Regions from separate parts of the Brevundimonas sp. GW821-FHT02A10 genome, predicted to be linked through region 2. Evidence: predicted binding sites of a transcription regulator. Region 2 holds the regulator's gene; each other region holds the start of a gene.

Region 1 (10,199 bases), on a different contig from region 2:
CGGCTAGGGTTTGGTCATGGAAATCCGCAAGCGCCTTCTGGGATTCGCGTTCGCCTCGGCCGACCTGCTGGTCGAGCTGATGCCGGACGGCCGCGTCGGCATGGTCCTGGGCGTTGGCCCGGCGGCCGGCCATGGCCCGGAAGTGTTTCAGAACCAGCTCCTGGCCGATCGGCTGGCGCCCGGCGGCGGCAAGCTTCTGACCAAGGCCCTGACGGCCCTGCAGCCCGGCGCCCGCACCAGTGCGGTGCCCCTGCTGATGACCTGTGGCGAGGGCAAGGTCCGCCGCGCCACCCTCCGCGCCTTCATGCTTCCGGAGCTGGCGCCCGCGATCTCGTGCTCGATCAGCTATGACGGTCCCGTCTTCTCCACCGTGCCCGACGAATGCCCGCCGATCCTCGATTCCGCCGGCTTCCTCGACAGCGCGCGCAACGCCCTGAACGCGCCGGACGCCGGTCCCTTCTCGATCTCCTTCATCGACATCGGCGGTCTGGCCGCGATCGGCGAGGACATCGAGCGCGCCACCGCCCGCGTCGAGGCCACCCTTCAGTCCGCCTCGATCGACGGCGCCTCGGCGGCCCGTCTGACGCCCGAACGCTACGCCCTGCTGCGCGACAAGGATGACAAGCGCGATCTGATCGGCGAGGTCCAGGAGGTGGTCCGCAACGAGGGCCTGAACCTGTCGATCTCGGGCGCCACAACGGCCATGCCGAACTGCCCGCCGGTCAACGCCCTGCGCGCCCTGCGCTTCACCGTCGAAGGCTGTCTGGCCGAGGGCGGTCTGGACAATCCCGACGCCGCCTTCAACACCGCCATGGCCCGCACCATGCAGGAGGCCGAGGGCTTCCGGAACGTGGTCAAGGCGCGGACCTTCAACCTGCACTACCAGCCCATCGTCGATCTGAAGACCGGCGCCGTGCACCATTTCGAGGCCCTGTCGCGCTTCAGCGGCGACGTCAGCCCGGCCAACACCATCCGCATGGCCGAGGAGCTGGCCCTGATCGAGGGCTTCGACCTGGCCGTCGCCGAAAAGGCGCTGCAGCGACTGCGCAAGCCGGGCTCGGGCCTGCTCAAGATCGCCATCAACGTCTCGGGCGCCTCCCTGGCCACCGACGCCTATGTCGAGGCCCTGCTCAAGATGACCGCGGCCGCGCCGGACGAGCGTCGCCGCCTGATCGTCGAGATCACCGAGTCCGCCGCCCTGGCCGACGTCGCCGCCGCCAACCGTCGCCTCGGCGCCCTGCGCGACGCCGGCATCAAACTGTGCATCGACGATTTCGGCGCCGGCGCCGCCTCGCTCGAATACATCCACGGCCTGTCGGTCGACACGGTCAAGATCGACGGCAAATTCATCCAGGGGATGGCGAGCGACCTGAAGACGCGCACCGTCGTCGCCCACCTGGTGGAGCTGTGCGGCTCGCTGAACCTGACCACCATCGCCGAGTTCGTCGAGACCGAAGCCTCCGCCGACATGCTGCGCGGTCTGGGCGTCGACTACGCCCAGGGCTGGCTCTACGGCAAGGCCGAGGCCGAGCCGCGCACCATCCTCCAGACCTCCTCGGCCCCTGTCCGCCGCAAGGGCGCCGTCGCCAGCTGGGGCTGACCGCTTCGACCTCGCAGAAGTCGTCGCACGAACCCCCGCCTCTTCAAGGCCCTGACGGCTCCCGCCGACATTCGGTCCGGCGCCATCCCATGCGGGTGTAGACTGCCCGCTCGGGTCTTTGACATCGCCGCCGCCGGATGCCGCCTTGCACGCCGATGCACATGAGCGCAAAGCGTGCTGCGGATTTCCGGATATAGAAAGCCTATTCATATCAGTCTAATGCGCTCGAAACCTGATATTGTACTTTCGATTTTGCACTCGCGTGCAAATGTTTTTTCCGCTCTCTAGCGGGCCTCCAGCCGCACCGTTTCCTCCACCCCGATCGCCTCCAGGAAGGCCGGGTCGTGGCTGACCACCAGCAGGGCGCCGTCCCAGGCCGCCAGCGCCGCCTCCACCGCTGCCACCGCGTCGAGGTCCAGATGGTTGGTCGGCTCATCCAGAATCAACAGTTGACTGGGGTGCGCGCCGCCCATCACGCAGGCCAGTCCCGCCCTCAGCCGCTCGCCGCCTGACAGGGTCCCGATCACGCGGTCGCCTGCCGTGTTGCGGAACAGGAAGCGCGCCAGGGCCGCCCGCGCCGCGTTCGGCGTCGCCCCGGGATTGAGCCTCTGGAAGGCCTCGACCACCGTCTCGTCCGACCGCAGCAGGCTGGTCTCCTGATCCAGCAGGGCGGCGCGGACAGGGCGCTCGACCGTGCCCGCCGTCGGTTCCAGCAAGCCCGCTGCCAGCTTCAGCAGGGTCGTCTTGCCCGCCCCGTTCGGACCCGTGATCGCCACCCGCCGAGGCCCGATCAGGCTCAGGTCCACCGGTCCGACGATCCATCTCCCGTCCGGCGCATCCCACGCCGCCGCGCTCATCGTCAGCACCGTCCGGCCCGCCGCCAGCCCGGTCGGCGGCAGGGGTATCGACAGTTCGCGCACCCGCTCGACCCGCGCCTGGGCCTCGCCCAGCGCCGCCTCCGCCGCCTCGGCCCGGCGTTCGGCCAGCCCGCTCTCTCGCGCGCCCGACACCTCGGCCCGCTCGGCCATCATGCCCAGGACGATCTTCGGCGCCGAGCCGCTGGCGGCATAGGCTCGCCCCGCCCGATCGCGCCGCGCCTTCTTCTCCGCCGCCATACGGCCCTCACGCGCGGCGCGGTCGACATCGCGTTCGGCCGAGGCCAGGTCCCGCGCCGCCGCCGCCCGCTCGGCCGCCTTCCGCTCGGCATAGAGGTCGTAGTTGCCGCCATAGACCGCCCCGCCCAGGCTCGACAGTTCGACGATCCGGTCCATGCGGCGCAGCAGGTCGCGGTCGTGGCTGACCACCACCGCCCCACCCTTCCAGCGGCCCAGCACCTCGGCGACGATCCGCCGGGCGCCGGCGTCCAGATGGTTGGTCGGCTCATCGAGCAGCAGCAGGTCCGGCGCGGCGATCAGCAGCCCCGCCAGCCTCAGCCGCGTCAGCTCCCCGCCGCTCAGACCCGAGGACAGCCGGTCCAGCGCCATCCCGGCCAATCCAACCTGATCCAGCGCATCCTCGATCCGCTCGGTCAGGGTCCAGTCGGCCTCGGCGAGGTCCGCCTCGGTCCCCTCCCCGGCCAGCACCCGCTCCAGCACGGCCACGGCCGCGCCAACGCCCAGCGTCTGCGCCACGCGCTCGTCGGGTCCCGGCTCATGCCTCTGGTCCAGCATTCCGATCGTGCCGGCGCGCGCCAGCGTCCCGCCGGACGGCGGCTGCTCGCCCGCGAGGATGCGCAGAAGGGTGGACTTGCCCACGCCGTTGCGGCCCACCAGACCGGTGCGCTCGCGCCCGAAGGCGAGGCTCAGATTGTCGAAGAGACGGCGGCCGTCAGGCGTATCAGCGCTGATGCGGTCCGCGGTTGCGTACCCGGACGGGGACGCGCTTGGGCTTGGGGAGGTTCGAGACATAGACCGCGATCATGGCGACGAGGGAAAGGGCGGTGCCGATTTCCAGTGCGATGATCATGACAGTCAGGCCTCCTGAACGAACTCAGACAGGAAGGATGGCGCGTCCGGGGCCGTTACGCAAGTGCGGCGCCCGGCTGGCGGCGAACACGGCTCTGTGACAGGCTGGACCGTAAGGAGACTTCGCCATGCGCCTGACGCCCCTGATCGCCTGCCTCGCCATTGCCCTGACCACGAGCGGCTGCATCACCATCGGCGGCGAAGACGATGCGCCTTCGGGCCCGCCCACGGTCATCCGCACGCCCGGCGAACCGGCCCCGCCCCAGGCGAAGTTCTATGCCGACTGCCTCGCCGCCTCGGCCGCCGCCGGGACCTATGAGAAGGAGCCGGGCGTCGACCTGCTGCGCTTCACCTGCGCCGGGGCCCCGGCCCGGGCCTTCTACGACGGCCTCGCCGCCTGGGCCTCGACCGGCGGCGGCTCCGAGGTCGTCGCCGAGGGCCGCACCTGGCGCTACACCCAGAAGATCGTCCGCAACCCCTACGGCCTCGACGACTGCTCGACCGACGGCGCCGGCGACTACCACTGCACCATCACCCTGAACGTGGGGACGTTCCTGTCGGCCGGATAGCTCGCTCAGTGATCAGCGGGCGCGACGGGGCTGAAGTCGTCGGGAGTCGAGACGAAAGGCTCGCTCGCCGCCTTGCCCTTCTTCGGCGCCTTGGGGGGCTTGGCCGTGTTCTTGCGCAAGGCCCAGAACAGGACCGCGCCCAGCGGGAAGGCCACCGAGAAGATCCAGGGCGCGAACGGCGAGGCCGCCCGGACGACGGCTGACCCCAGAAGGTAGAACTGGATGAGTTGGACGCCCCATGCTCCGGTTCCCCAGTTGAGCTGGAAGGCCACGACGCCGAACAGGCTGAAGATCGCCCAGCCCCAGCGGCGGCGATACAGGGCGAAACCGACGGTGACGACGATGAAGCCGGTCACCGCGATCATGGCCGCCAGCATCATGTAGTGAACCGGCGTCTTGCCCGACAGGGTGAAGCCATTGGCCTTCAGCTCCGCTGGCGTCGCGCTGTTGACGTTGAAGTTGACCACGACCCAACGTCCGTCGGGAGCCTTTGCCATCTGGGTCTGGGTAACGACGACGGCGGTGGGGAAATCATACTGCCGCGTGAGGAAATACTGGTCTCCGCCTGTGCCGACGCCCCGGGTGAAACCGAGGGTCTTGCCCGCAGGCGGCGGCGTCTTCGGAAGCTTCGCCCTGACCGCGGCGAACGGGGCGGCCATGGTCGCCCTGTCCAGACCCGGGGCCATGTCTGCGAAGACGGCGTCCGTCTGCCCGGCGATCGTCAGCGTCAGGATCCGGTCGGCCTGCGCCTCCCGCGCCGGATCGCCCTTGATCGTGATCGGCGCGCACGCCGCAACGATCATCAGGCCAGCCAGCAGCACGGCCGCGCGAAACAGTTTCATGAGTATCCCCCGGTACCTCGCCACACAACCACACCGGCCCCGCGGACACAATCTCGGGACGAGCCTTGTCAGCATCCCGACTGTTCCTACATTGTTCTTGCTGAAACCCCCGGATCAGTCCCCATATAGTTCTGCTGCACCGGACCCCGTCCGGCCCTCCCGCGTTTCCCCGGACACATGACCGAAAAGCACAACTTCATCCGCGTGCGTGGCGCCCGCGAGCACAATCTCAAGGGCGTGGATGTCGACATCCCGCGCGAGAAGCTGGTCGTGATGACCGGCCTGTCGGGCTCGGGCAAATCCTCGCTCGCCTTCGACACCATCTATGCCGAGGGTCAACGCCGCTATGTCGAGAGCCTGAGCGCCTACGCCCGCCAGTTCCTGGAGTTGATGGGCAAGCCGGACGTCGACCTGATCGAGGGCCTGTCGCCGGCCATTTCCATCGAGCAGAAAACGACGTCCAAAAATCCGCGCTCGACCGTCGGCACGGTGACCGAGATCCATGACTATATGCGCCTGCTCTGGGCGCGCGTCGGCGTGCCCTATTCGCCCGCGACCGGCCTGCCGATCGAAAGCCAGACCGTCAGCCAGATGGTCGACAAGCTGACCGCCCTGCCGGACGGCGAGCGCCTGCTGCTGCTGGCCCCCGTCGCGCGCGGCCGCAAGGGCGAGTACAAGAAGGAGATCGCCGAGTGGCAACGCTCGGGCTACCAGCGCCTCAAGATCGACGGCCAGTTCTACGCCATCGAGGACGCTCCGACGCTCGACAAGAAGTTCAAGCACGACATCGACATCGTCGTGGACCGGATCGTCACCAAGGCGGGCCTCGAGGGCCGTTATGCCGACTCGATCCAGACCGCGCTCGGCCTCGCCGACGGCATCGCGGTCGCCGAATGGGCCAATACGGAAGAGGGTCAGGAGCCCCGCCGTATCACCTTCTCCGAGAAGTTCGCCTGCCCCGTCTCGGGCTTCACGATCAGCGAGATCGAGCCCCGGCTGTTCTCGTTCAACAACCCCTTCGGCGCCTGTCCGGTCTGCGACGGTCTGGGCGTCAAACTGGCCTTCGACGCCGATCTGGTGGTGCCGGACCGCGACAAGACCTTGCACGCCGGCGCCGTCGCCCCCTGGTCGCGCGGCCCCTCGCCCCTCTACACCCAGACCCTGCAGGCCCTGGCGCTCCACTACGGCTTCTCGATGGACAGGCCCTGGCGCGAACTGCCGGCCAAGGCCCAGGGCGTGATCCTGCAGGGCTCGGGCGGCGACAAGATCAAGTTCGTCTATGACGACAACGCCCGGAAGTATGAGACGGTGAAGACCTTCGAGGGGGTGCTGCCCAACCTCGAACGCCGCTGGCGCGAGACCGACAGCGCCTGGGTCCGCGAGGAGCTGGGCCGGTTCCAGTCCGAGACGCCCTGCGACGCCTGCCACGGCAAGCGGCTCAAGCCCGAGGCCCTCGCGGTCAAGATCGACGGCGCGGACATCGCCGACATCTCCACCCTGTCGATCAAGAAGGCCTACGACTGGGCCCAGGCCCTGCCCGAGGCCCTGACCGAGAAGCAGATGGAGATCGGCCGTCGCATCCTGAAGGAGATCGGCGACCGGCTGCGGTTCCTGAACAACGTCGGCCTCGACTATCTGTCGCTGTCACGCGCCTCGGGCACCCTGTCCGGCGGCGAGAGCCAGCGCATCCGTCTGGCCAGCCAGATCGGTTCGGGCCTGACCGGCGTCCTCTATGTCCTCGACGAACCGTCCATCGGCCTGCACCAGCGCGACAACACCCGGCTGCTGGAAAGCCTGATGGGTCTGCGCGACCTCGGCAACTCCGTCCTCGTCGTCGAGCATGACGAGGAGGCGATCATGACCGCCGACTATGTCATCGACATGGGTCCGGCCGCCGGCGTCCACGGCGGCGAGATCTGCGCCGAGGGCACGCCCGCCGAGGTCATGGCCAATCCGAAGTCCCTGACCGGCAAATACCTGACCGGCGAGCGCGAGATTGAACTGCCGCCCGAGGGCCGCCGTCCGGTCAACCGCAAGAAGATGCTCAAGATCTCGGGCGCGACCGGCAACAATCTGAAGGCCGTGACCGGCGAGATCCCCGTCGGCCTGTTCACCTGCGTGACGGGCGTGTCGGGCGGCGGCAAGTCGACCTTCACCATCGAGACCCTGTACAAGGCGGCCGCGCGCCGCCTGCATCAGGCCTCGGACGCCCCAGCCCCCTTCGACCGGATCGAGGGGCTGGAGAATTTCGACAAGGTCATCGACATCGACCAGTCGCCGATCGGCCGCACCCCGCGCTCGAACCCGGCGACCTACACCGGCGCATTCGGTCCGATCCGCGACTGGTACGCTGGCCTGCCGGAGTCCAAGGCGCGCGGCTATGGCCCCGGCCGGTTCAGCTTCAACGTCAAGGGCGGGCGCTGCGAGGCCTGTCAGGGCGACGGCCTGATCAAGATCGAGATGCACTTCCTGCCGGACGTCTACGTCACCTGCGACGTCTGCAAGGGCAAGCGCTACAACCGCGAGACGCTGGAAATCGTCTTCAAGGGCAAGTCCATCTCGGACGTGCTCGACATGACGGTCGAAGAGGCCGGCCAGTTCTTCAAGGCCGTGCCGCCGATCCGCGACAAGATGCTGACCCTGAGCCGCGTCGGTCTCGACTACGTCAAGGTCGGCCAGTCGGCGACGACCCTCTCGGGCGGCGAGGCCCAGCGGGTCAAGCTGTCGAAGGAGCTCAGCAAGCGGGCCACCGGCAAGACCCTCTACATCCTCGACGAACCCACCACCGGCCTGCATTTCGAGGACACCCGCAAGCTGCTGGAGGTGCTTCAGGAGCTGGTCGATAACGGCAACACCATCGTGGTCATCGAGCACAACCTGGATGTCATCAAGGTCGCCGACTACCTGCTGGACTTCGGTCCCGAAGGCGGTGACGGCGGCGGCGAGATTGTCGCAGTGGGCACGCCCGAGGAGGTCGCCCGCAACGAGCGCAGCTGGACCGGCAAGTACCTCAAGGAGGTCCTCGACCGCCACGAGACCCGCCGCAAGGCCCGCGTCGCGGCCCTGACCGCCGAAGCCACCGCCAAGGCCAAGCCCGCCAAGGTCCGCAAGACCGCCTGATCCGTCCGGCCGGGTTCGCCCGGCCGGAGTTCGCCGAACGCGCGTTAAATTCATCACAGGACGAACAATCGTTAACGCCTGCGAAGCTCGACCGTGAACCGCCGCGTAGCTCTCGCGTTGGTTCTTCGAATGCGAGCCTCATGATGTTCAAGGTCCTTGTCCCTGCTGTCGCCGCCCTCGGTCTGGTCGCCTTTGCCGCCAAGACCCAGGACTGGTCGCACGACGCCGCCGAGCCCGCGGCGGTCGCCGCCATGGCTCAACCGGTCATGGGCTGGCACCTCAGCTATGAGGGCCCGATGGCCAAGCTGGCCTATGGCGTCGAGAACTCCGACCAGCTGGCCCTGATGGTCACCTGCGCGCCCGGCGACCGTTCGGCTGCGGTCTATGGCGACGTGCTGCCCGCATCCCCGCGTCTGGCCCAGGCCTCGCTGGGCTCGATGGAGGATGAGGCCCGGGTGCCGCTCTCCGACCCGGCCCTGCAGAGCCTGGCCCGCAACGGCGTCATGCCCGTCGTCGGCGAGGCCGGCCCGACCCGCATCCACGCCAGCGAGGCGGAACGCCGGGTCGTCTCGGGCTTTCTGTCCTATTGCGATCAGGCCCGGGCCTGATCATCTGCAAGCCTGATCCTTCCAGGGTTCACGACATCAGCGGGGGCTGAGCCATGACCACCACCCTGACCGCCCTGACGGCGGCGACGCATCTGGCGTTCGCCCTTTTGTCAGGCCCGCCCGCACAGGCCGCCGCCTGGACCTGGACCCTCTATGAGGGCGAGGGTCCCGTGGTGCTGGCCAATGAGGTTCCGGACACGCCGCAGCTCAAGGCCACACTGGAGTGCACGCCGGGCTCCGGCGTCGCCCGCGTCTCTGTCTATGGCGGCCCGCTGACCGCAGGCATCGCCACGGTCACCTCGCAGGGCGGCTCGGGTCAGGCCCAGACCGAGGCCCAGGCGGGACGCGGCGGCAAGCTCAGCCTCGCCCTGCGCACCGATCACCCGGTCTTCGGCCAGTTCGTGGCCTCGGGGGACCTGTCCGTCGCCGTCGGCGATCAGCATCAGGACGTCGACATCGAAGCCGCCCATCTTGCCAAGCTGCGCCGCTTCGCGGACCTTTGCAGCGGATGACCCTCAAGGACCACCGCGTGACCCCTGCCAAGCCCAAAGCCGTCAGACTGCTGATCGTCGCCAGCCTCGCCGCCCTGGCCGCCGCCTGTTCGACCACCCGCGACGCAGCGCCGGTCTCGGGCGTCTCCAGCGGATCACCGCAGCCGGTCGCCGGGCTGGACTGGTTCTACCATCCGGACGCGGGCGAGGCGAAGCTGGTGTACGGCGTCGAGACCTCCGACGACCTGCGGCTGGGCCTGACCTGCCAGAAGGGCGCGGGCCGGCTGGAGATCACCACCAACGCACCGCACGGGACCCGCGAGATCCATCTGGAGTCGGGCGGCGAGACCGAACGGTTCCGCGCCGAGGGCGAGGCCTCCGAGCTGGCCGACGGCGACTTCCTGACCGCCGACGCCGCGACCTCGACCCCGGTCTTCCAGCGCTTCCGCCGCGTTGGCTGGCTGGCCCAGTGGCAGGGCTCGCACCGCGAGACCTATGTCCCGCACCCGGCTTCGGCGCCCGTTATCGAGCGCTTCTTCGCCTTCTGCGGCTGACCCTCTACTGACCCTCCAGCCCGCGCTGCTTCTCGGCGGGGGTCTCATCGGGTTCGCCATCGGCGTCCGCGTCGGTGAAGCGGGTGGGGCCCATCCGTCCCGGATTGAAGGCCATGCTGAACAGGACCCCGATCAGGATCAGGACGCCCAGTCCGACGATGAAGGTCTGCATGAGTGCTCTCCGAAGCTACTGCTGACCAACGCTGACCACCCGCGAGGGTTGCTTGCCCGCGCCTCCTACCAAAGACATGTCGCGCCCGGACCGTGGCCGTAGGAATGTCCGGGTTCGGGCGCCGTTCTGACAAGGATCAGGATCACAGCGCCAGACGCGACTTCCCGCACCGATCGCCGATATCCATGACCGACGCCCCGAACGCCTCGCCCCCCTCTCATGGTCATGGCCACGGCGGAGGCGGCAAGCCTATCTTCCTCGACGCCACGGGGCGGCGGG
Region 2 (10,199 bases):
GGAGCTGCTCTACGTCGCCTTCGACATGACGCGGCTGTCGATCTTCTTCCTCGCGGCCGTGCTGGTATCGGCCCTGTTGCTGGGCACCCGGGGCGGGGTTCTTGCGGCCTTCCTCGCCTTCGCGGCCTACAACTTCACCCTGGTGGAGCCGCTGTTCACCCTCCAGTTCGCTGGCCCCGACGACGCCCTGACCCTGTTCGTCTTCCTGCTGGTGGCGCTGGTGACCGGCAGTCTCGCCGGCCGGGTGCGCGAGAGCGAACGCCACAACCGCCAGCGCGCCGACCTTCTGGCCACCCTGCTGGAGGCCGGCCAGACCTTCGCCGCCGCGCCGTCCGAGGCTGAACTGACCCAGGCCCTGTCAGAGCGCCTCAACGCGGCGACCAACGGCGTCTCCATCGTCCTGGGCGAAGGCGGCGCCCTGTCCGACAAGGCCTTCGCCTACGGCCCGCGCGGTCTGATGGAGGGACTGGTCGCCCGCGCCTGGATGGACGCGGGGCTGCACGCCCACGGCGCCTGGCGCGCCCGCCGCATCTCGGCTGACGAGCCGCTGGGCCTCGCCCTCTGGCGCATCGGGGAGACGCGGGCGAAGGACGTCCAGGCCCAGGACCGGCTGTGCGAACTGCTGCTCGACCTCGCCGCCGCCGCCCTCGCCCGCAGCCGCCGCGCCGGGATCGAGGCCGACCTCGAAGCCGACCGCCGCGCCGAACCCCTGCGCGAGGCCATCCTCGGCTCCCTGTCCCACGACCTGCGCACGCCGCTCGCCACCGTCCTCGCCTCGGCCAGCAGCCTGCGCGACTATGACGACCGCTTCGATCCCCACACCCGGGTCGCCCTGGCCGACGGCATCGTTCAGGAGGCCGGGCGGCTGAACGGCTATGTCGAGGGCCTGCTCAACCTGTCGCGCATCGAGGCGGGACAGCTGGAGACCCGGCTGGTCGATCTCGACCTGTCCGAGATCGTCGAGGCGGCCGTCCGCCGCCTGCCCGCCGCACGCGCCACCGGAGTCGAGACCGCCCTCGCCCCGGCCCTGAGCGTTCGCGCCGATCCCGTCCTGCTCGAACAGGTCCTCTACAACCTCCTCGAAAACGCCCTCCAGCACGGCGGTCAGGCCGTGCGCATCGAGGTCGCCACCCGCCGCCGCGACGACCGGATCGAGATCGAGGTCGCCGACGACGGTCCCGGTGTCTCCGCCGGCGACGCCGACCGGGTGTTCGACAAATTCTATCGCGGCTCCGGCAGCCGCCGTGAAGGCCGGGGCACCGGCATCGGCCTGTCCGTCGCGCGCGGCTTCGTCGAGGCCATGGGCGGCCGCATCGGCGTGGCGCCCAATGACGTCGGCGCGACCGGCCTTCGCGTCCGCATCGCCCTCGATCCCGCCCGGGAGACCGTCTGATGCAGCGCCTGCTTCTGGTCGAGGACGAGGCCCCCATCGTCCAGTCCCTGACCCCCGCGCTTCAGGCCGAGCGCTATGCCGTCACCGCCGCCGAGCGCGGCGCGGACGCCCTCGCCGCCATGGCCATGGAGGGGTTCGACGCCGTCCTGCTGGATCTCGGCCTGCCCGACATGGACGGCAAGGACGTCATCGCCCGTATCCGCGAATGGTCCGAGGTGCCCATCCTGGTCCTCAGCGCCCGCCATCTGGAGGCCGAGAAGATCGCGGCGCTCGATCTCGGCGCCGACGACTACGTCAACAAGCCCTTCGCCATGGGCGAGCTCATGGCCCGCATCCGCGCCGTCCTGCGCGGCCGCGAGCGCAAATTCTCGTCCCGCTCCCGCTTCGTCGCCGGACCGCTGTCGATCGACTTCTCCAGCCGCATCGTCCGGGTCGAGGATGAGGTCATGCACCTGACCCCGCGCGAATACGACCTGCTGCGCACCCTGGCCCTCCACGCCGGTCGGGTCGTTACCCACCGCCAGATCGCCCTCGCCGTCTGGGGCGGCGCCGAGGTCGTCGAGGCCCAGGTCGTCCGCGTCCTCGTCGCCCAGCTGCGCCAGAAGCTCGAAGCCGATTCCGCACGCCCCCGCCTGATCCGCACCGAACAGGGCCTCGGCTACCGCATGATCGAGCCTGACGCGGGGAAGTGACGCACGGATCGAAACAGCCCCGCTGCCGTTGTTGTTAATCAACGAACGGAGATCGCTATGTCGACCATCCAGAATGACCACGTCGAAGAGACGACTGAAGAGGCCCGTCAGGGCGAGAATGTGAAGGGCATGACCTCGGTGCTGGGCGTGTCGGTGGCGGCTGTCGCCGTCCTGTTCGCCCTGATCCTTCTGGTCTTCTTCGCCTTTACCGCCGGCTGGTTCGGCTAGTTCTCGAACTGGCCCTGATAGACCGGGTCCTTCATCGCGAAGCCCGGTCCCAGGACCATCACACCCGCCAGCAGCACCGCGGCGCTGGCGGCCAGAAACGCCGCCCCGAGGGCGCCCAGCGAACTGGCCGGACGCTCGGGCGTCTCGACCAGCAGGGCGCGGGCCTGTTCGATCTCGGCGGCGGTATCGATCACGCGGGGGAATCTCCGGCAGGGATCCGATCTGAACGCCACGATGGTTAACGTCCGGTGTCCACGCAAGCTTCGGCTTGGCGCGGAGGATTTCAGGTCCTAGAACCGCCGCATGATCCTCGTCGTCGATAACTACGACAGCTTTACCTACAACCTCGTCCACTACCTCGCGGAACTGGGCGCGGAGACGCATGTCGTCCGCAATGACGACCTGACGACCGCCGAGGCCTGGGCGCTGAAACCCGAAGCCGTCCTGCTGTCGCCGGGCCCCTGCGCGCCCGATCAGGCCGGCATCTGCCTGCCATTGATCGACACCGCCCCGCTGGACATGCCGATCCTTGGCGTTTGCCTCGGCCATCAGGCCATCGGCCAGGCCATGGGCGGCCACGTCGTGCGCGCCAAGGCCCTGATGCACGGCAAGACCTCGCCGATCCTGCATGAGGGCAAGGGCATGTTCGCCGGCCTGCCTTCGCCCTTCACTGCGACCCGCTACCATTCGCTGGCCGTGCAGCGCGAAACCCTGCCGAACACGCTTCAGGTCACCGCCTGGACCGAGGACGGCGAAATCATGGGCTTCCAGCACCACGAGCGGCCGATCCACGGGGTCCAGTTCCACCCCGAGTCGATCGCCACCGAACACGGCCACGAGATGCTGGCCAACTTCCTCGATCTGGCGGGCGTCAAGCGTCTGGCCATGGTCTGAAGCCATGGCGGAGGGTGGTTTCAAGCCGCTGCTGGCCAAGCTGGTCGATGGCCAGCCCCTGACCTCGGCCGAGGCCGGCGACTTCTTCGCCGCCTGTCTGCGCGGCGAGCCTACCCCGGCCCAGGTCGCCGCCGCCGTCACGGCCCTGCGCATGCGCGGCGAGACCGTTGACGAGATCGCCGCCTTCGCGGGCGAGATGCGCAAGGCCGCCCTGACGCTCGACCACGACTACGACGTCATCGACACCTGCGGCACCGGCGGCGACGGCGCCCACACCTTCAACATTTCGACGGCCGCCGCTCTGGTGCTGGCCGGCGCGGGCCTGAAGGTCGCCAAGCACGGCAACCGCGCCATGAGCTCGAAGTCCGGCTCCTCCGACGTCCTCGGCGTCCTCGGCGTCGACCTGACCGCCGGTCTGGAGCAGCAGAAGATCGCGCTGGACGAGGCGGGCATCGCCTTCCTCTTCGCCCCCGCCTACCACGGCGCCATGCGCCACGTCGGCCCGGTCCGCGCCGAGATCGGCTTCCGCACCGTCTTCAACCTGCTCGGCCCCCTGTCCAATCCGGCCGGGGCGAAGCGTCAGGTCATGGGCGTCTATGATCCGCGCCTGCTGGAGCCCCTGGCCGAGGTGCTCGGCCGTCTCGGCGCCACCCGCGCCTGGACTGTCCATGGTCAGGGCCTCGACGAATTGACCATCACGGGCCCCAGCGAGGTCGCGGAATGGAAGGACGGCGCCGTCCGCCGCTTCACCGTCACGCCCGAGGACGCCGGCCTGCCCCGCGCCGACATCGAGGCCCTGCGCGGCGGCGACGCCGAGACCAACGCCGAGGCCCTTTCCGCCCTGCTGGCCGGCCAGACCGGTCCCTATCGCGACGTGGTCCTGCTCAACGCCGCCGCGGCCCTCATCGTCGCCGACAAAGCCCACGACCTGAAATCCGGCGTCGCCCTCGCCGCCGCCGCTATCGACGACGGCAAGGCCGCCCAAGCTTTGGCTTCTCTCGCGCGGATCACCTCCACGCCCATCCCGATCGAAGACGTCATATGACTGCCCCCCAGGATCGACCACGCGAAGACGTTCTGGCCAAGATCGCCGCCTACAAGCGCGAGGACGTCGCCGCGCGAAAGGCCGCCCAGTCGCAGTCCGAGATCGAGTCGCTGGCCATGATCGCCGGCATGCCGCGCGGTTTCCGCCACAGCCTCGAAAAGCACGCCGGCCCCGGCCGTCCGGCCCTGATCGCCGAGATCAAGAAGGCCAGCCCGTCCAAGGGGCTGATCCGCGAGGACTTCGATCCCCCGGCTCTCGCCAGGGCCTACGAGGCCGGTGGCGCGGCATGTCTGTCGGTCCTGACCGACGGCCCCAGCTTCCAGGGCGCCGACGACTATCTGGTTCAGGCCCGGGCGGCGGTCGCCCTGCCCTGTCTGCGCAAGGACTTCCTTGTCGATCCGTGGCAGGTCGCCGAGAGCCGCGCGCTCGGCGCCGACTGCATCCTGATCATCCTCGCCATGATCGACGACGCCCTCGCCGCCGAACTGCTGGCCGAGGCCCGCCGATTCGGCATGGACGCCCTGATCGAGACCCATGACGAGCTGGAGATGGCCCGAGCCGTCGCCCTCGGCGGCGACCTGATCGGGGTCAACAACCGGTCTCTGCGCACCTTCGAGGTCGACCTCGGCACGACGGCCCGCCTGTCGCATCTGGCCCCGAAGAACGCCCTTCTGGTCGCCGAGAGCGGCGTCTTCACCCCGAATGACGTCGCCGACGTCTGCATGGCCGGCGCCCGCGCCATCCTCGTCGGCGAGGCCCTGATGCGTCAGCCGGACGTCGAGGCCGCGACCCGGACGCTGCTGGATTGAACCGCCAACTGATCTCTCGGGTCAAACCGTCATCCACCTTGATGGCGGTGGGGTTCTTCGTGCTTTGCAGCGTGGGGATCGCCACGGCGCCCCTCTGGTCTGACAAAGCCTTCTATCCCTGGGAGAGGGTGGATCTGCGCTGGTTTGTCGGAGCCGCCGCCTGCCTCGTCATGATGGTCTGGATGATTCCCCGGTATCTGCTGCGCCTGCGGGCCTCGGGAGGCTGGGGTCTGTGGATCCAGGACGGAGCCCTGCATCTCGTCTCCCGCTCAAAGCCGATGCCGCTGGACCAGATCGACCACGTCTGGCTGCGAGAGAAGCCGTTTCCGACTGCGGTCGTGGCGTTGAAGGACGGCAAGTCGGTCCCGATTGCCGCCTGGTCGATGGATGTCGGCGCGCCCAATCTGATCGCCCGCATCGAGGACGCCCGACGCCTTCACCGTTAAGTTGACATTAGTGAAGAACACTTACAGAACATCGGCAACGGTTCACGTCTTGTTCTGAAGGCTCCTCCCATGCTCACGCGCAAGCAGCACGAACTCCTGATGTTCATCCACGAACGCATCAAGGAGACGGGTGTCTCCCCCTCGTTCGACGAGATGAAGGAGGCGCTGGATCTGGCGTCCAAGTCGGGCATCCACCGGCTGATCACGGCTCTGGAGGAGCGGGGCTTTATCCGCCGCCTCGCCCATCGCGCCCGCGCCCTCGAAGTGACCAAGCTGCCGGAACAGGCCACGACCGGCCCCGTGCGCGGCCGCGCCCCCTTCACCCCCGCGGTGATCGAGGGCGGCGGACGTTCAGCGCCCGTCTCCGAGGCCGCCAATGACACCCGCGAATTGGTTCTGGTCGGCAAGATCGCCGCCGGCGTGCCCATCTCCGCCATCCAGGGCGACAACGGCCGCTATCAGGTGCCCGAGGCCATGCTGGGCGCCGGCGAGCACTATATGCTCGAGATCGAGGGCGACTCGATGATCGAGGCCGGCATCCTCAACGGCGATCTGGTGGTCATCAAACGCGTCGACACCGCCTCCTCGGGCGAGATCGTCGTGGCCCTGGTCGAGGGCGAGGAAGCGACCCTCAAACGCCTGCGCAAGAAGGGCGGATCCATCGCCCTGGAGCCCGCCAACCGCAACTACGAAACCCGCATCTTCGGCCCCGACCAGGTCGAGGTCCAGGGCAAGCTGGTCGGCCTGATCCGCCAGTATCACTGAGCCTTTGAGGGGGAGCGGCTCCACGGCCGGTCCCCTCGCACATCGGCTGTCCACACCGCCTTCCAGCCCGCGCCGGACCGCCACAGCTCCACCCCGCCGCGCCTGAAGTCGACGCCGTCCAGCACCAGCGTCTCCGCGCACCCCGCCGGCAACACCGCCACTGCCGCCCGCACGCTGACCACGGGCGCCGCGCCGCACAGAGCCGACAGCGCCGCCTCCGTCGGCGGCTTCGTCCCCCACCACAGAGCGACCGGCGCTGCATCCCGAACCTCAGGCGCGCACGCGTATCGCCCACAGACCCAGTCGTCGTCCGGCCGGTCCGTCAGGGTCAAACCCCGCCGCCGAGACCACAGGTCCGCCGCGAACTCGCGCACGCCCGGGCGAACCGCCACAGCCTGCGTCCCTGAGTGAAACGCCGCATTGGTCCCGCCGTCACCGATCCACAGGTCGGGCGTCGGGCCCCTAGGCCACAGCATCACTGCCGCCGCCAACGGAAGGCCCAGCCAGCGCAACCGCCCCTTCCACAGGCAGATGAACAGCACCCCGAGGAAGGCGATCGGCAGGACGAAATCCGGCGCGCTCGCCACCGTCCGGACCGCCCCCGGCAGGCCCGCCGTCCAGTGACCGATGGCCAGCATCAGGTCGATGCCCTTGCCCGCCACCCACAGGAAGGGCGCGCCCAGCCTGATGGGCTCCAGCAAGGCGCCTACAGCCAGCGCGGGCATCATCACGAAGTCCGCCACCGGCGAAGTCAGCAGATTGGCCCCCAGCCCATAGACCGCCGTCCGGTTGAAATGCTGCATGGCGAACGGCCCGGTCGCCAGACCGGCCACCAGACTGGCCGTCACCGCCGCGACGATCCAGCCGCCGATCCTCTGCACGATCAGGATCGGCAGGGGCGCCGAAATCTCCCGCACACGCGCCGGCCAGCTTTCGACCAGGGCCACCAGCGCCGCCGTCGCCGCGAACGACATCTGGAACCCCGGCGTGACGATGGCCTCGGGCTGGAGGGTCAGCACGATCAGGGCGGCGACGGCGAGCGCATGCATGGTGATCGCCTGTCGGTCCAGCAGGATGGCCAGAAAGGCGATGGAATAGGTGATGGCCGCCCGCTCGGCCGGCGGCGGAGCCCCGGAGATCACCAGATAGGTCCCGACCGCGATCAGGCCTGCGACCGCCGCCACCTTCTTGCCTGACACCCTCAACGCCACCCACGGCACAGCGGCGACGCCCAGCCTCACCGCGAAGAAGACGAAACCGCCGACAACCGCCATATGCAGGCCCGAGATCGACAGGATGTGGGCCAGCCCGGAATCGCGCATGGCGTCGAGGTCGTCGCGTTCGATCCAGGTCTCGTGCCCCGTGACCATGGCCGCCGCCACCCCGCCGGTGCGCGGCCCCAGCCGGTCGACGATCTTCTGCGCCAGTCCGAACCGCACCCCGTTGATCGTCATCGCCAGCCTCAGCCGCCACGGCGCCTCGGGCAGGACCGCCGGTCGCGTCGGCGACAGGGCGAAGGCGGTGCCGCCCATTCCCTCGAAGAAGGCGTTACGGCCGAAGTCATAGGCGCCCGGACTGGCCGGCGGCGGCGGCGGATTGAGGATGGCGAACAGCCGGATCGATGTCCCCGGGGGCGGCGGATCGCCCTTGACGGTGGCCCTCAACCGGATCGGCTTCGCCCCGGGCTCAAGCCCCCGGATCCACACCGGCGCAACCACCACCCGGTGCCCGTTCGCGCCCGGACTGTCGACATCCAGCACCCAGGCCTCGATCGTGGTCGGCGCGTCAAGTGCGGGCGCGATCGGCGCCGCGACCCGTTCAGTGCGAACCTTCGCCGCCGCCAGCCCGAGCGCCAGACACATCAGCAGCATCAGCGGCAGGGTCGCCGCCCGCGGCAGCCCCCTCGCCCGCGCCCCCAGCCATAGGCCGACCGCCAGCGCGGCCGCGACCAGCAGCGGCCACAGCGGCGGCTCGGTCTTCAGCCCGAAGTAGACGGCGCAGCCGCCGCCGAACGCCACCGGCGCCCACAGCCGCCACCTTAGCCCCTGTCCGGCGACCTGTTCGCGCACGGACGAAGCGATCCTGTCTGGAAGGCTGGGCTTTGCCGCGTCGGGCGGTATAAGGGCGGCCCGTACGGACCTCCCTGCCATGACCTCTCCTGCCTCTTCTTCGACAGTCGTCACCCGCTTCGCCCCCTCGCCCACCGGCTCCCTGCACATCGGCGGTGCGAGAACGGCGCTATTCAACTACCTTTACGCGAAGGGGCGCAACGGCAAGTTCCTGATCCGGGTCGAGGACACCGATCGCGAGCGGTCGACCGATGAGGCGGTCAAGGCCATCTTCGACGGCCTGAGCTGGCTGGAGCTGTTCGCCGACGAGGAGCCGGTGTTCCAGTTCTCGCGTGCCGACCGTCACCGCGAGGTCGTCCAGACCCTGCTCGACAGCGGCCACGCCTATCGCGACTACACGACCGCCGAGGAAACCGGCCGTCTGCGCGACGAGGCCAAGGCCGCGCGCCGCACCTTCGAATCTCCCTGGCGCGACCGCGTCGCCGCCGGGCTGGAGGCTGAGCAGCCCTTCGTCGTCCGCTTCCGCCGTCCCCTGCCCGGCCGGGTCGAGGTCCTGGACGAGGTCCAGGGCGCGGTCAGCTGGGACAACGGTGACCTCGATGACCTGGTCCTGCTGCGCTCCGACGGCGCCCCGACCTACAATCTGGCCGTGGTCGTCGACGACCATGACATGGGCGTCACCCACGTCATTCGCGGCGACGACCATCTGAACAACGCTGCTCGTCAATCATTGATTTACGACGCCCTCGGATGGGCGCGTCCGAGCTTCGCTCACATTCCCCTGATCCACGGCCCGGACGGCGCGAAACTGTCCAAGCGCCACGGCGCCCAGGCGGTGCATGAGTATGCCGAGATGGGCTATCTGCCCGAGGCCATGCGCAACTATCTGGCCCGCCTGGGCTGGGCCCACGGCGACGACGAGCTGTTCTCGGACGAGCAGGCGCAGGAATGGTTCGACCTGTCCGGCGTCGGCAAAGCCCCGGCCCGGCTGGACTTCGACAAACTGGCCCACGTCAACGCCCACTGGATGCGGCTGGCCGCCGACGACGGCCTGGCCAAACAGGTCCTCGATCTCCACCTCGCGCGCGGCCATGTGCTGGGCGAGGACGACGAGGTTCGCCTGACCCGCGCCATGCCTTTCCTCAAGGACCGCGCCAAGACGCTCAACGAACTGGTCGACCAGACCGCTTTCGTCCTGCGCCGCCGTCCGCTGGTCATCTTCGAAAAGGCCCTGCCGCTGCTGACCGGCGAGTCGGGCGAGCGCATCGGCCGTCTGCGCGACCGGCTCAAGCTGTTCGCCAGCTGGGACGTCTTCGCCCTTGAGGCCGAACTCAAGGCTTTCGCCGAGGAAGAGGCCGTCGGCTTCGGCAAGATCGGCCCGGCCGTCCGCGCCGCCCTGACCGGAGACGGGGTTTCGCCCGACATCGCCAAAACTCTTGCCGCTTTGGGGCGCGAAGAATCGCTCGGGCGCTTGGATGATGCGCTGCAACAGACTAAGTGACGTTCACGAACAACAAGGGGTCCGGCGTCTCCCCGGCGCGGGCCCTGATTCACAAGGGGCTACAATGACTGAACCTGCCAAATCGGCGACCCTCACCCTCGGCGACAAGACCGTCGAACTGCCCGTTCTGAGCGGTTCCACCGGCCCCGACGTTATCGACATCCGCAAGCTGTACGGCGCCACTGACGCCTTCACCTTCGACCCCGGTTTCACCTCTACGGCCGCTTGCGAAAGCGCCATCACCTACATCGACGGCGACGCCGGCGTCCTGCTGCACCGCGGCTATCCGATCGGCCAGCTGGCCTCGCAGTCCAACTTCCTCGAGGTCTGCCACCTGCTCCTCTACGGAGAGCTGCC
Region 3 (10,199 bases), on a different contig from region 2:
CAGAGCTTGGGTCACGCCCGCAAGCATCGGCGCCGCGGGCCAGATGATGCGGTCATCTTTTGCGAAACCGATGTTCCAGAGACTGCCTTCGCTGATCAGGCCCGCCGCATCGATGAACAGGGCGTCGTCGAAGTCTTCCTCGCGCGCCTGCCGCCGTGACTGGATCAGACCGAACAGGGCCGTGTGCTTCAGATGGGCGGCGTCGCGCGAATAGACCCGGGTCGCCAGACGCAGCGAGGCGGCCAGAGGCGGCGGCGGTTCGGCGGCCATGGTCATGACCTTGGGTACGCCGCACCACGAGGGAGTCCGCGCCCAGAGCTCGGGCGAGAACAGGCTGACCCGCAGCCAGCAGGCGTCACGCCCCTCGACCGCCAGCCGCATCAGATCGCGCAGCCGGGCCTCGCCGGGGCTTTCTCCAAACAGCTCGACCGCCGAGGCCTCGAGCCGGGCCAGATGGCGGGCCAGCCCCCGCGCCGCGCCGGCTTCGACGTGGAACGAGGTGTAGGCGCCGTAGTTGACCAGAGCCAGATAGGTCAGGTCGTCGGTCGAGGCGGGTTCGCCGTCGATAAGGATCGGCGGGAACCCGGTCATGCGATCAGCTTTCGTCGCCGCCCTCGGTTCCTTCACCGCCTTCATCGCCGCCGGCATCGTCGTCGCCCGGTGTTTCCGCCAGACGCTCAACCGAGACCACGCGCTCGCCGTCGGCGGTCTTGAAGATGGTGACGCCCTGGCTGGAGCGGCCGACCACGCGGACCTGACCGACCCGGGTCCGGATCATCTGGCCGCTGGAGGTGACCATCAGCAGTTCGTCGGTGTCTTCCACCGGGAAGGCCGCGGCCAGACGCGTGCCCGCGCGACCGCCCAGGCCGTGGGCCGTCAGCCCCTGCCCGCCGCGACCGGTGCGGCGGTACTCATAAGCCGAGGAGCGCTTGCCGAAGCCGCTGTCAGTGACGGTCAGGATGAACTGCTCCGCCGCGCCCAGTTCGGCGATGCGTTCGACAGTCAGGGCGGCGTCGCCGACGACCTCGTCATCGGCTTCCGGCGTCGTGGCCTCGTCGTCGCCCTCGCCGGACGCCGCCTTGCGCATGGCGTTGGCGTGTTTGACGTAGGCGGCGCGCTCTTCCGGCGTGGCATCGACGCGGCCGAGCACGGCCATCGAGATGACCTCGTCGCCGTCCTGAAGCCGGACGCCGCGCACACCGGTCGAATCCCGGCCCTTGAAGACGCGAACGTCGTCGGCCTTGAAGCGGATGGCGCGGCCCATGGCGGTGGTCAGCAGGACGTCGTCCTCGGCCGTGCACAGGGCGACGCCGACCATGTGGTCGTCGTCTTCCAGCTTCATGGCCAGCTTGCCGGCGCGGTTGACCGTGGCGAAGTCGGACAGCTTGTTCCGACGCACGTCGCCCGACTTGGTGGCGAACATGATGTCGTAGTCGCCCCAGGTCGCCTCGTCCTCGGGCAGCGGGAGGACGTTCATGATGCTGTCGCCCGGCTCGATCGGCAGCAGGTTGACGAAGGCCTTGCCGCGCGAGGTTGGTCCGCCCAGCGGCAGGCGCCAGACCTTGAGCTTGTAGGCCTTGCCGTTGGTGGCGAAGAACAGCACCGGCGTATGGGTCGAGGCGGAGAAGACGCCGGTGATGGCGTCCTCGTCCTTCATCGTCATGCCGGACTTGCCCTTGCCGCCGCGATGCTGGGTCCGATAGGCGTTCAGGGCCACGCGCTTGACGTAGCCGCCGTGGGTGACGGTGACGACCATGTCCTCGCGCGGGATCAGGTCCTCGTCCTCCATCTCGGCGTCGCCTTCCCCGATCAGGGTGCGGCGTGGCACGGCGAACTCGCCCTTCACCGCCAAGAGGTCCTCGCGGATGATGGCGATGATGTTGGCGCGGTCCGACAGGATGGTCAGGTGGCCCTGGATGGTGTCGGCCAGGCCGCGAGCTTCGCCGAAGATGTCGTCACGGCCCAGGCCGGTCAGACGCGACAGGGTCAGGGCCAGGATGGCGCGGGCCTGTTCATCGGTCAGGTTCAGCTTGTCGCCGTCGATCAGCATCGAGCGCGGATCGGCGATCAGCTCGACCAGAGCCAGCATGTCGCCGACCGGCCAGGACTTGGCCTGCAGGCGTTGGCGCGCCTCGGCCGGGTCGGCCGACGAGCGGATGATGTGGATGACCTCGTCGATATTGGCCACGGCGACGGCCAGACCGACCAGCACGTGCCCGCGATCGCGGGCCTTGGCCAGTTCGAACTTGACCCGGCGGACCACGACTTCCTCACGGAACTCGAGGAAGGCTTCCAGCAACTGGCGCAGGCCCATCTGCTCGGGACGGCCGTGGTTCAGGGCCAGCATGTTGACGCCGAACGACGACTGCATGGCGGTGTAGCGCCACAGCTGGTTCAGGATCACATCGCCCGAAGCGTCGCGCTTCAGCTCGATCACCATCCGCATGCCCTGACGGTCGGATTCGTCGCGGACGTCGGAGATGCCCTCGATCCGCTTCTCGCGGACCATTTCGGCGATACGCTCGATCAGGGTCTGTTTGTTGACCTGGAACGGCAGCTCGGTGACGACGATAGCTTCACGATCCTTGCGGATCGTCTCGATCGAGGCCTTGCCGCGCACGATGACCGAGCCGCGACCGTCGCGCAGCGCGTTGCGCGGCGCGGTGCGGCCCATGATCTCGCCGCCCGTCGGGAAGTCGGGACCGGGCACGATGTCCAGGATGGCGTCGTCGGAGATGTTCGGATCGTCCAGCAGCGCCACGGCCGCATCGACGATCTCGCCCAGATTATGCGGCGGAATGTTCGTCGCCATGCCGACGGCGATGCCGCCCGCGCCGTTGACCAGCAGGTTCGGGATCCGCGACGGCAGGACGACAGGCTCCAGCTCCTTCTCGTCGTAGTTCGGCTGGAAATCGACGGTGTCCTTGTCGATGTCGGCCAGCAGGGCCACGGCGGCCGGCGCCATGCGCGCTTCCGTGTATCGCATCGAGGCCGGCATATCGCCGTCGACCGAGCCGAAATTGCCCTGACCGTCGACCAGCATCAGACCCATGGAGAACGGCTGGGCCATGCGCACCAGGGCCATATAGACCGAGGCGTCGCCGTGCGGATGGAAGCGACCGAGCACATCACCGACGACGCGCGCGCACTTCGAGTACGACCGCTCGGGCGTCATGTTCAGGTCGTGCATCGAGTACAGGATGCGACGGTGAACCGGCTTCAGGCCGTCGCGCGCGTCCGGCAGGGCGCGGCTGACGATCACGCTCATGGCGTAGTCGAGGTAGGAGCGTTTCAGCTCGTCCTCGATCGTGATGGTCGAAATGTCGGAACCGCCGCTCGGTCCTGCAGGAGGTGCGGCGTTTTCGTAGCTGTCGTCGGTCAAGGAGTTTAGGCTTTAAATGGCCGGAATCGGAACGTGATCCGCTGTCCGGTTTTCTAGCATCCGTGGCGTCAGGAGGCAAAGTTTACGCCTGTTTCGACGTCGTCCGTGAAAGGAAGATTCCATGCGCGCCCTCCCCCTCGCCGCCCTTCTCGCCATCCCCTCGATTCTGGGAGCCGGAGCGGCTCTCGCCCAGACCGCTGCCTCCGCCCCGACGCCCGCCCCTGCCCCGCCGCCGCAGGCCGTGGTCGTCGCCGCGCTGAAGACGGCCGACGGCGCCGACGCCGGCACGGTGACCGGCTATGAAGGGCCCAAGGGGATGATCTTCCGCGTCGTCGGCAAGGGCTGGCCGGCCGGCTGGCACGCCGTCCACCTGCACGCCGTCGGCAGCTGCGAGGCGCCCGGCTTCACCTCGGCCGGCGGCCATGTGAACCACGCCGAGGGCGCCCGCCCGCACGGCCTGCTCAACAAGGACGGCGGTCCGGACCTGGGCGATCTGCAGAACGTCTTCGCCGCCGCCGACGGCGCGGCCAATGCCGACGTCTATCTGGCCTGGGAGGGTCTCGACGCGCACGAGAGCGACTATGTCGACGCCAACGGCCTGTCGTTCGTCGTCCACGCCAACGCCGACGACTATGTGAGCCAGCCGATCGGCGGGGCCGGCGCTCGCATCGCATGCGGCGTGTTCGAACCGGTGGTCGTCACCGCCCGCTAAACGCTGTGGTTCAGGCCTTGGCCGCGCCGGCGCGCAAGCCCCGCTCGGCCAGGGCCACCACCGCCACCCCGGCCATAGCGATGGCCGAGCCGGTCAGGATCTGGGGCGTCAACACGTCGCCCATCAGGCCCCAGCCGATCAGGATCGACACCACCGGCGTCGCCAGCAGATAGGGCGTCACCCGCCCGGCCTCGCGTTTCTGCACCAGCCAGAACAGCAGGGTCGTCGCGACAACCGACGACACGATTCCGGCCCACAACAGGGACACCCAGACGATGGGCGTCGCCGCCTTCACGGCCTCGATCTGATGGTGTTCGAATACGGCCGATCCAAAGGCCATGACCGGCAGGGTCCCGACCGCCAGCATGGCCTGCATCTTCAGCGGCGGGATTGAGGTCGTGCGGCGCGCGACGACCGTGGTCAGGGCCCAGGCGGCGGCGGCGGCGATCCCGACCAGAATAGCGCGCCAGTCCTGCAGCGCATGCGCGTCCAGCGTCATCCAGCCGACGCCGACGAAGGCCACCACCATCCCGACCATGGCCGCCCGGCTCAGGCGCTCCTTCAGCAGCAGGAAGGCGAACAGGGCCGTGAACGGGATCCACAGCTGGTTGGCGACGGTCACCGGGCTGACGTCCCGGGCCAGCCAGTAGGCGGTGTAGACGAGGCCATACTGCAGCGAACCGCCCACCAGGACGATGATCAGCAGGCTCTTCCAGTCCGGAAACGGCGGCCGGATGAAGCCGGCGAGGCAGATGCTGGCGATGCCGAACCGAATCGCCCCGACCAGCAGGGGCGACATCTGCTCGGTCGCCACCTTGGCCCCGGCGTTGTTCACGCCCCAGATCACGATAATCGCCACGATGGCGGCGATCTCGAGCAGGGTCAGCGGGCTGTGCGGTTTGTCTGGCGTGGTCACCGCCCGCCTATCGCACGCTGAACGCAAAACGTCGGCTCACAATCCGTGAGCCGACGTTGCAGGACCAGTCTTGTCCAAGCCGTTTAGAACGGAATGTCGTCGTTCAGGTCGTAGCTTTCGCGCGGGCCGGAGGGCTTGTTGGCGCCGCCGGTGGAGAAACCTGACGAATAGTCGTCGTCGTTGCCGCGACTGCCGCCGCCCTGCGAGGCGCCGCCGCCGTCACGGCCGCCCAGCATGGTCAGCTGGCCGTTAAAGCGGCCGATGATGACCTCGGTGGTGTATTTCTCGACGCCGTCCTTGTCGGTCCACTTGCGGGTCTGCAGCGAGCCCTCGACATAGACGGTCGAGCCCTTTTTCACATAGTTTTCAACGACCTTGACGATGTTGTCGTTGAAGACCGAGACGCGGTGCCATTCGGTCTTTTCCTTGCGCTCGCCCGAGGACTTGTCGCGCCAGGTCTCCGAGGTGGCCAGGGAGAAGTTGGCGATGCGGTCGCCGTTCGGCATCGACCGGATTTCGGGGTCGCGCCCCAGGTTGCCGACCAGAATGACCTTGTTGACGCTGCCCGCCATGATGCTCTCTCGTTGTCTGCCCCGCGCCCGTCCGGGCTGCGGCTTGCTTGAATGCCGTATCCGACGATCAGTCGTCGGAGGACCGGCCTAGCGCGCCACGGCCGCCAAGCCACCCCCCGTTAAGACATCCTAAACGAAAGCTTGTGGATGTTCCAGCTTTGTTCTCATCACACAGCGTGGGAACCGGGCTGGAGCCCTCCGCATCTTACTGGGCCGGAGCGCGCTCGATGGTCCCCGGCGTCGCCAGACGACCGTCGCCGGTCCGGGCCAGGGCGAAGAAGCGCTGCCCCTCCAGCGTCTTGCCGAACCAGACACCCGCGCGGTCCAGGAAGATGAACTGGCCCTGATAGGCGCCGACGATGTCGCTGTTGGATCCACCCATGCCCAGGAACCGCAGCCGCATGTCCTCCAGCCGGGCCGCGCAGTCCTCGATCCGGGCCTGGTCGCGCGCCAGAACGTTAAAGCGAGGCTCGGCCTTCTCGCCCGCATCCGGCAGGGCGACGCTGTAGCAGACGCCCTGGTCGAACGGAGCCTTGGTCTGGGTGGAGCAGCCGGCCAGCAGACCTGCGGTCAGAGCCCCGGCGATCACTGCGACGGTAGAGAGACGCATCAGTTCAACCCCGGAAATTGGCAGCTACGGTCCTGTTCGGCCAGGACGCGGAAACGGCTGTTGTCGCTGGACTGTTCCACGCGGCGTGGGACCAGACGAAGCGTCTGATCGCCCCAGCGGCCGTACTGGGCGTCGCCCGGACGGCCCACGCACTGACCGGCGTAGAGCGCCTGGACGCACTGACCGAGCGTCGTGCCCGCCGAGACGGTGCGCCACTCATTGCCGGTATAACGCAGACAGGGACTGCCGTTGACCACGGCGGTCTGGGCGGGCGCGGGATGGGCGTCGGTCGGCGTGGCGGCGGCCGGGATCTCGACGGTCGGTTCGGCGACCGGTGCGGCCGGCGGGGGGGCGAAGGCGGCGGTCGGTGCGGCGGCCAGCGCGCCGGTCTCGTCCAGACCCACATCGAGAGCGTCAGTGGCCAGGCCGTTGCGCCGGGCGCAGTCGGCGAGGGTGGCCATGCCGACGAACTGGCCGTTGACGAAGCAGCGCAGCTGGCGCGTCGTCTCCAGCACCGGGGCCTCGGCCAGGTCGATATTCAAACCCCCTCGGGAGGCGGGCGGCGCCTCGGGCGTCTTGTCGCCACCGCCGGCGAAGACCAGGCCCGCCACCACCGCTGCGACGACGACGAGGCCGGCGCCGATCGCGATGATGGTTCGATTGTCGTTGGGAAACGCCATGGAGCACTCGCGGGGACCGGAGCCTCAATAACCCCGCCATCACCCTTGAGGTCAACCGCCAACCGTCAGGCTGCGACCCCGAAGAACCCGGCGGCGTTCAGGAACCGCCGGTCAAACGCGACAGGGCGGCCTGATAGTTGGAGATCTGGGCGGTCAGATAGGCCGGAACCGTGCCGCTGGCGGCCGTTGTCGTCGGATCGACCGGGGCCATGGCGCGATAGGCGTCGCGCACGGCCTTCAGCGCGGCCTGAAGCTTCTCGCCCGACGTCTTGATCGAGGCGGCGTCGTTGAGCGTCAGGTTGGACGGCAGGCCCATGCCATAGGTTTTGAGCCCCTTGTCGACGGTCGCCAGGCCGATATAGCCCGCCGAGAGACCGAGGCCCGCGAGGGCGTCGCGGCCCGTCTCGCCGGAGGTGAGGACCGCGCCCTTGACGCCGTCCTTGGCCGTGATCGACAGGCGCTGGAAGCCCCCGGTGGTGGTGGTGGTCTCGCCGTCCTTGCCGGTGACGGTGCCCCCTTCGGAGGCGACCGTGACCTTCAGCTTGCCGCCCGAGGCGACCGAGATCTTGCGCGCCAGGGTGGCCAGTGTGTCCTTGGCCTCGATGGTCACCGGCACGGCGCGACCACCGTCGGGCGGGCTGATATAGAAGCGGTCGCCGACCCGCAGCGAGGTCGCGGCGGTCAGATATTTGGAATCGCTCTGGTCGATCTCGCCCTGGGGCAGGCCCAACCGGTCCAGCACGCTGGCGCCGTTGGAAGCGATAGCCAGGGTGGCGGGCTTGGCCTGATCGCCGACGCCGGTCCAGCTCTGTTCATATTCGACCGTCCCGGTCGTCGGGTCGAGACGGGCCAGATAGCCCTTGGTCGGATCGGTCGCGAGCGCCCCCTCGGTCTTGCCGGTGATGCCCGTGATCCAGACCTTGCCGTCGTGGACCTTGACGTCAGCGGCCGTGTCCTCGCCCGCCGTACCGTACCAGCTCAGCCGATCGCTGGCGGCCGGGGTCAGATTGGTCGACAGGGAGGCGACGAAGACGTCCTTGCCTCCCGAGTTGGCGTTGGTCGCCGTGCCTGCCGACAGGCCGCTGTCGCGGCTGGTCCCGGTCAGGATGACCTTGCCGTCGGCGACCGCGATACCCGCGATGTCGCCGCTGATCAGGCCCAGGTCGCGCGTCGCCGCCAGGGTTGGCACGCCGTCGGCGCCGAGGGTAAACTGGCGCACCACCGCGCGACCGTTCTCGACGCCCGCCGTATAGAGATTGTTCCCGTCGACCGTGGTCGCAGCGACGCTGTCTTCGCCGCCGGTGCCGAACTGGGTGACGCCGATAGACTTGGAAACGATGCCGGCGGTCGGATAGGGCTCTGCCGCCTTGAACGCCTGGACATAGCCGTCCCAGCCGCCGACGCTTACCGCGCCGGTCATGGCCGACTGCGAACGTCCGGCGACATAGACGACGCCGTTTGCGCCGAAGCTGACCGAAGTGGCCTCGTCCGCGGCCCGGGCGCCGCGCCGCTGGGTCCACTGCTCCTCGCCATCCTTGTTGAAGACGGTCACGAAGCTGTCGGCGACGCCGGCGACATCGCCCGTCTTGCCCGCATCGGTCGTTGAGGTGTTGAGCGCGCCGGTGACCGAACCCGCGACCGCGACATTGCCGTTGGCGTCGATGGCCAGGGCATAGCCGCTGGCGGTCGAGGCGGCGCCGAGCGCCCGCGTCGCGATCAGTCGGCCGGCGCTGTCGTACTTCATCAGGGCGACGTCCTGGACGCCCTTGATCGGCTGGGTGTCCGGGCCGGCGGTGACGTCGGCGACGATCCACAACGAGCCGTCGGGGCCGACCGCGCTGGCCCGCACCGTCTGAACGCCCTCGGGCAGGGTTTCCTGCGACAGCCTTCCGTCGACCCATTGGGTCTCGCCGACATTGCCCGCAGTCGGCTCCGGCGCGGCGCCCCCGTCGACCTGGAATTTCAGGATCTGGTTGGTCAGGGTCGAGGCGGTCGTGGTCTTGGTCGTCTTGACGCCATTGACCGTAGTCGTGGTGGTCACCGCGGCATTGCCCGCCTGCTGGACCACATAGACGGCGTCGGAGGTCTGGTCGGCGGTGAAGCCCACGGTCTCGGTCGAGGTCCCGCGGATCGCCAGGGCCCATTTGTCCGGACCGGCCGGCAGGGTGACCGGCTTGCCGTTGACCTGAACCGTCTTGGGATCTTCCTTGATCTGCTGACGCCCGATCCGGGTCTGGAAGCCGCCGTCGGAGAGCTGTTTGTTGATGTACTCCAGCACGTTGTCCATCGTCCGGGGCGTGGAGCCCATGTTCGACAGATCGATCGGCACCGTGGTCGTCTGGCTGGACGTCAGCCCGACCGGCACCTTGATGGTGATGTTGAATTTCGTATCGCCCTGGAAGGCCGTCACCGGAGTGTCCAGCGAACCCTCGTGGATCGGCCCCGTGATGGAGACGGCGCTGTCACGCGGCACGGCGGCCGTGGTCTTGGAGGTCGCAGCGGCGGTCCCCTGAACGATCCGGACACCGTCCAGATCGGCGGTGGTCATATATTTGCTGAGCTCGGCCATGCCCGAGGCAAAGCGCTTCTGCAGCAGGGCAGTCTCGGTCGAGGTCAGGCCGCTGGTGGAGGCCCTGCTGGCCAGGGCGCTCAGGGTCTCCAGACCCGAGTACATGGCGAACAGCTTTTTGTAGTCCGACGAGGCGCCCTTCACATCCACCTGGGCGGCGTTCTCGTTGATGATGCTGCGGCCGGCCAGGGCCGAACGGACCAGGGCTGAGGGGTCCGAGGCCTTCACGCTGGTGGACCAGGGTGCGGTCGGCTGGGCCTTTTTCGTGATGGCGGACGTCAGGGCAGTGGCGCTCGAAGCATCATAGCTCCCGCCGAACAAACCCAGAAGATAGCCGTTGTTGACCGATGTCACACGAACCTCCGCCTTGGCAGTATCTCAGACGAGAGGCAACGGACCGTTAACACGGGCTCGGAACCCGGCATGGAATCGTGCGTTCATCGCGTCTCAGGAGAGCGGGGTTCGGCGAGCATTTGCACGCCATACCCGGAGCGCCCTCGGTATTCTGGAGCGTCGCGATGAGTTTCCCGTCGGTGGTTCAGTCTTTTCTCGCGCTTTACGGCTTCGGCGACCGCGCCCATGCCCCGCGCCGCCGCCCTGCCCCGGTGATGATCGGGGCTCCTCAGCCCCGACGCTGAACCGGTTTTACTGGAACAGCTTGAGGATGACCTGCGGCGACTGGTTCGCGATCGACAGGGATTGCGCGCCCAGCTGTTGCTGAACCTGCAGAGCCTGCAGACGCGCGCTTTCCTTGGCCA

The links. The regulator LexA, encoded in region 2, represses DNA repair genes until DNA is damaged. The targets are predictions, from matches to a motif close to ATGTTCNCNANNTGTTCT.
Region 1: uvrA (excinuclease ABC subunit UvrA) is a predicted target of LexA. The motif match lies at 5,056-5,073, and genes of this name have one in related genera.
Region 3: ssb (single-stranded DNA-binding protein) is a predicted target of LexA. The motif match lies at 5,730-5,747, and genes of this name have one in related genera.

The regions. Positions count from the first base shown of each region.
Region 1 covers NZ_JBWKWC010000004.1:274,509-284,707, forward strand. The annotation lists gene AC07U0_RS13365 (EAL domain-containing protein) at 17-1,600, shown strand; gene AC07U0_RS13370 (ATP-binding cassette domain-containing protein) at 1,885-3,447, opposite strand; gene AC07U0_RS13375 (hypothetical protein) at 3,437-3,565, opposite strand; gene AC07U0_RS13380 (hypothetical protein) at 3,693-4,133, shown strand; gene AC07U0_RS13385 (hypothetical protein) at 4,139-4,975, opposite strand; gene uvrA (excinuclease ABC subunit UvrA) at 5,153-8,095, shown strand; gene AC07U0_RS13395 (hypothetical protein) at 8,236-8,703, shown strand; gene AC07U0_RS13400 (hypothetical protein) at 8,757-9,215, shown strand; gene AC07U0_RS13405 (hypothetical protein) at 9,233-9,748, shown strand; gene AC07U0_RS13410 (hypothetical protein) at 9,753-9,920, opposite strand; gene AC07U0_RS13415 (trifunctional glycoside hydrolase family 18/polysaccharide deacetylase/glycosyltransferase family 2 protein) at 10,106-10,199, shown strand, end outside.
Region 2 covers NZ_JBWKWC010000003.1:228,798-238,996, forward strand. The annotation lists gene AC07U0_RS10635 (sensor histidine kinase) at 1-1,393, shown strand, start outside; gene AC07U0_RS10640 (response regulator transcription factor) at 1,393-2,085, shown strand; gene AC07U0_RS10645 (hypothetical protein) at 2,143-2,313, shown strand; gene AC07U0_RS10650 (peptidoglycan-binding protein) at 2,310-2,507, opposite strand; gene AC07U0_RS10655 (anthranilate synthase component II) at 2,617-3,207, shown strand; gene trpD (anthranilate phosphoribosyltransferase) at 3,212-4,252, shown strand; gene trpC (indole-3-glycerol phosphate synthase TrpC) at 4,249-5,061, shown strand; gene AC07U0_RS10670 (hypothetical protein) at 5,190-5,507, shown strand; gene lexA (transcriptional repressor LexA) at 5,577-6,272, shown strand; gene AC07U0_RS10680 (ComEC/Rec2 family competence protein) at 6,266-8,341, opposite strand; gene gltX (glutamate--tRNA ligase) at 8,421-9,842, shown strand; gene gltA (citrate synthase) at 9,907-10,199, shown strand, end outside.
Region 3 covers NZ_JBWKWC010000001.1:316,829-327,027, forward strand. The annotation lists gene AC07U0_RS01325 (aminotransferase class IV) at 1-591, opposite strand, end outside; gene gyrA (DNA gyrase subunit A) at 596-3,382, opposite strand; gene AC07U0_RS01335 (superoxide dismutase family protein) at 3,504-4,094, shown strand; gene AC07U0_RS01340 (DMT family transporter) at 4,105-5,010, opposite strand; gene ssb (single-stranded DNA-binding protein) at 5,094-5,582, opposite strand; gene AC07U0_RS01350 (hypothetical protein) at 5,788-6,192, opposite strand; gene AC07U0_RS01355 (hypothetical protein) at 6,192-6,872, opposite strand; gene AC07U0_RS01360 (NHL repeat-containing protein) at 6,970-9,795, opposite strand; gene AC07U0_RS01365 (flagellin) at 10,087-10,199, opposite strand, start outside.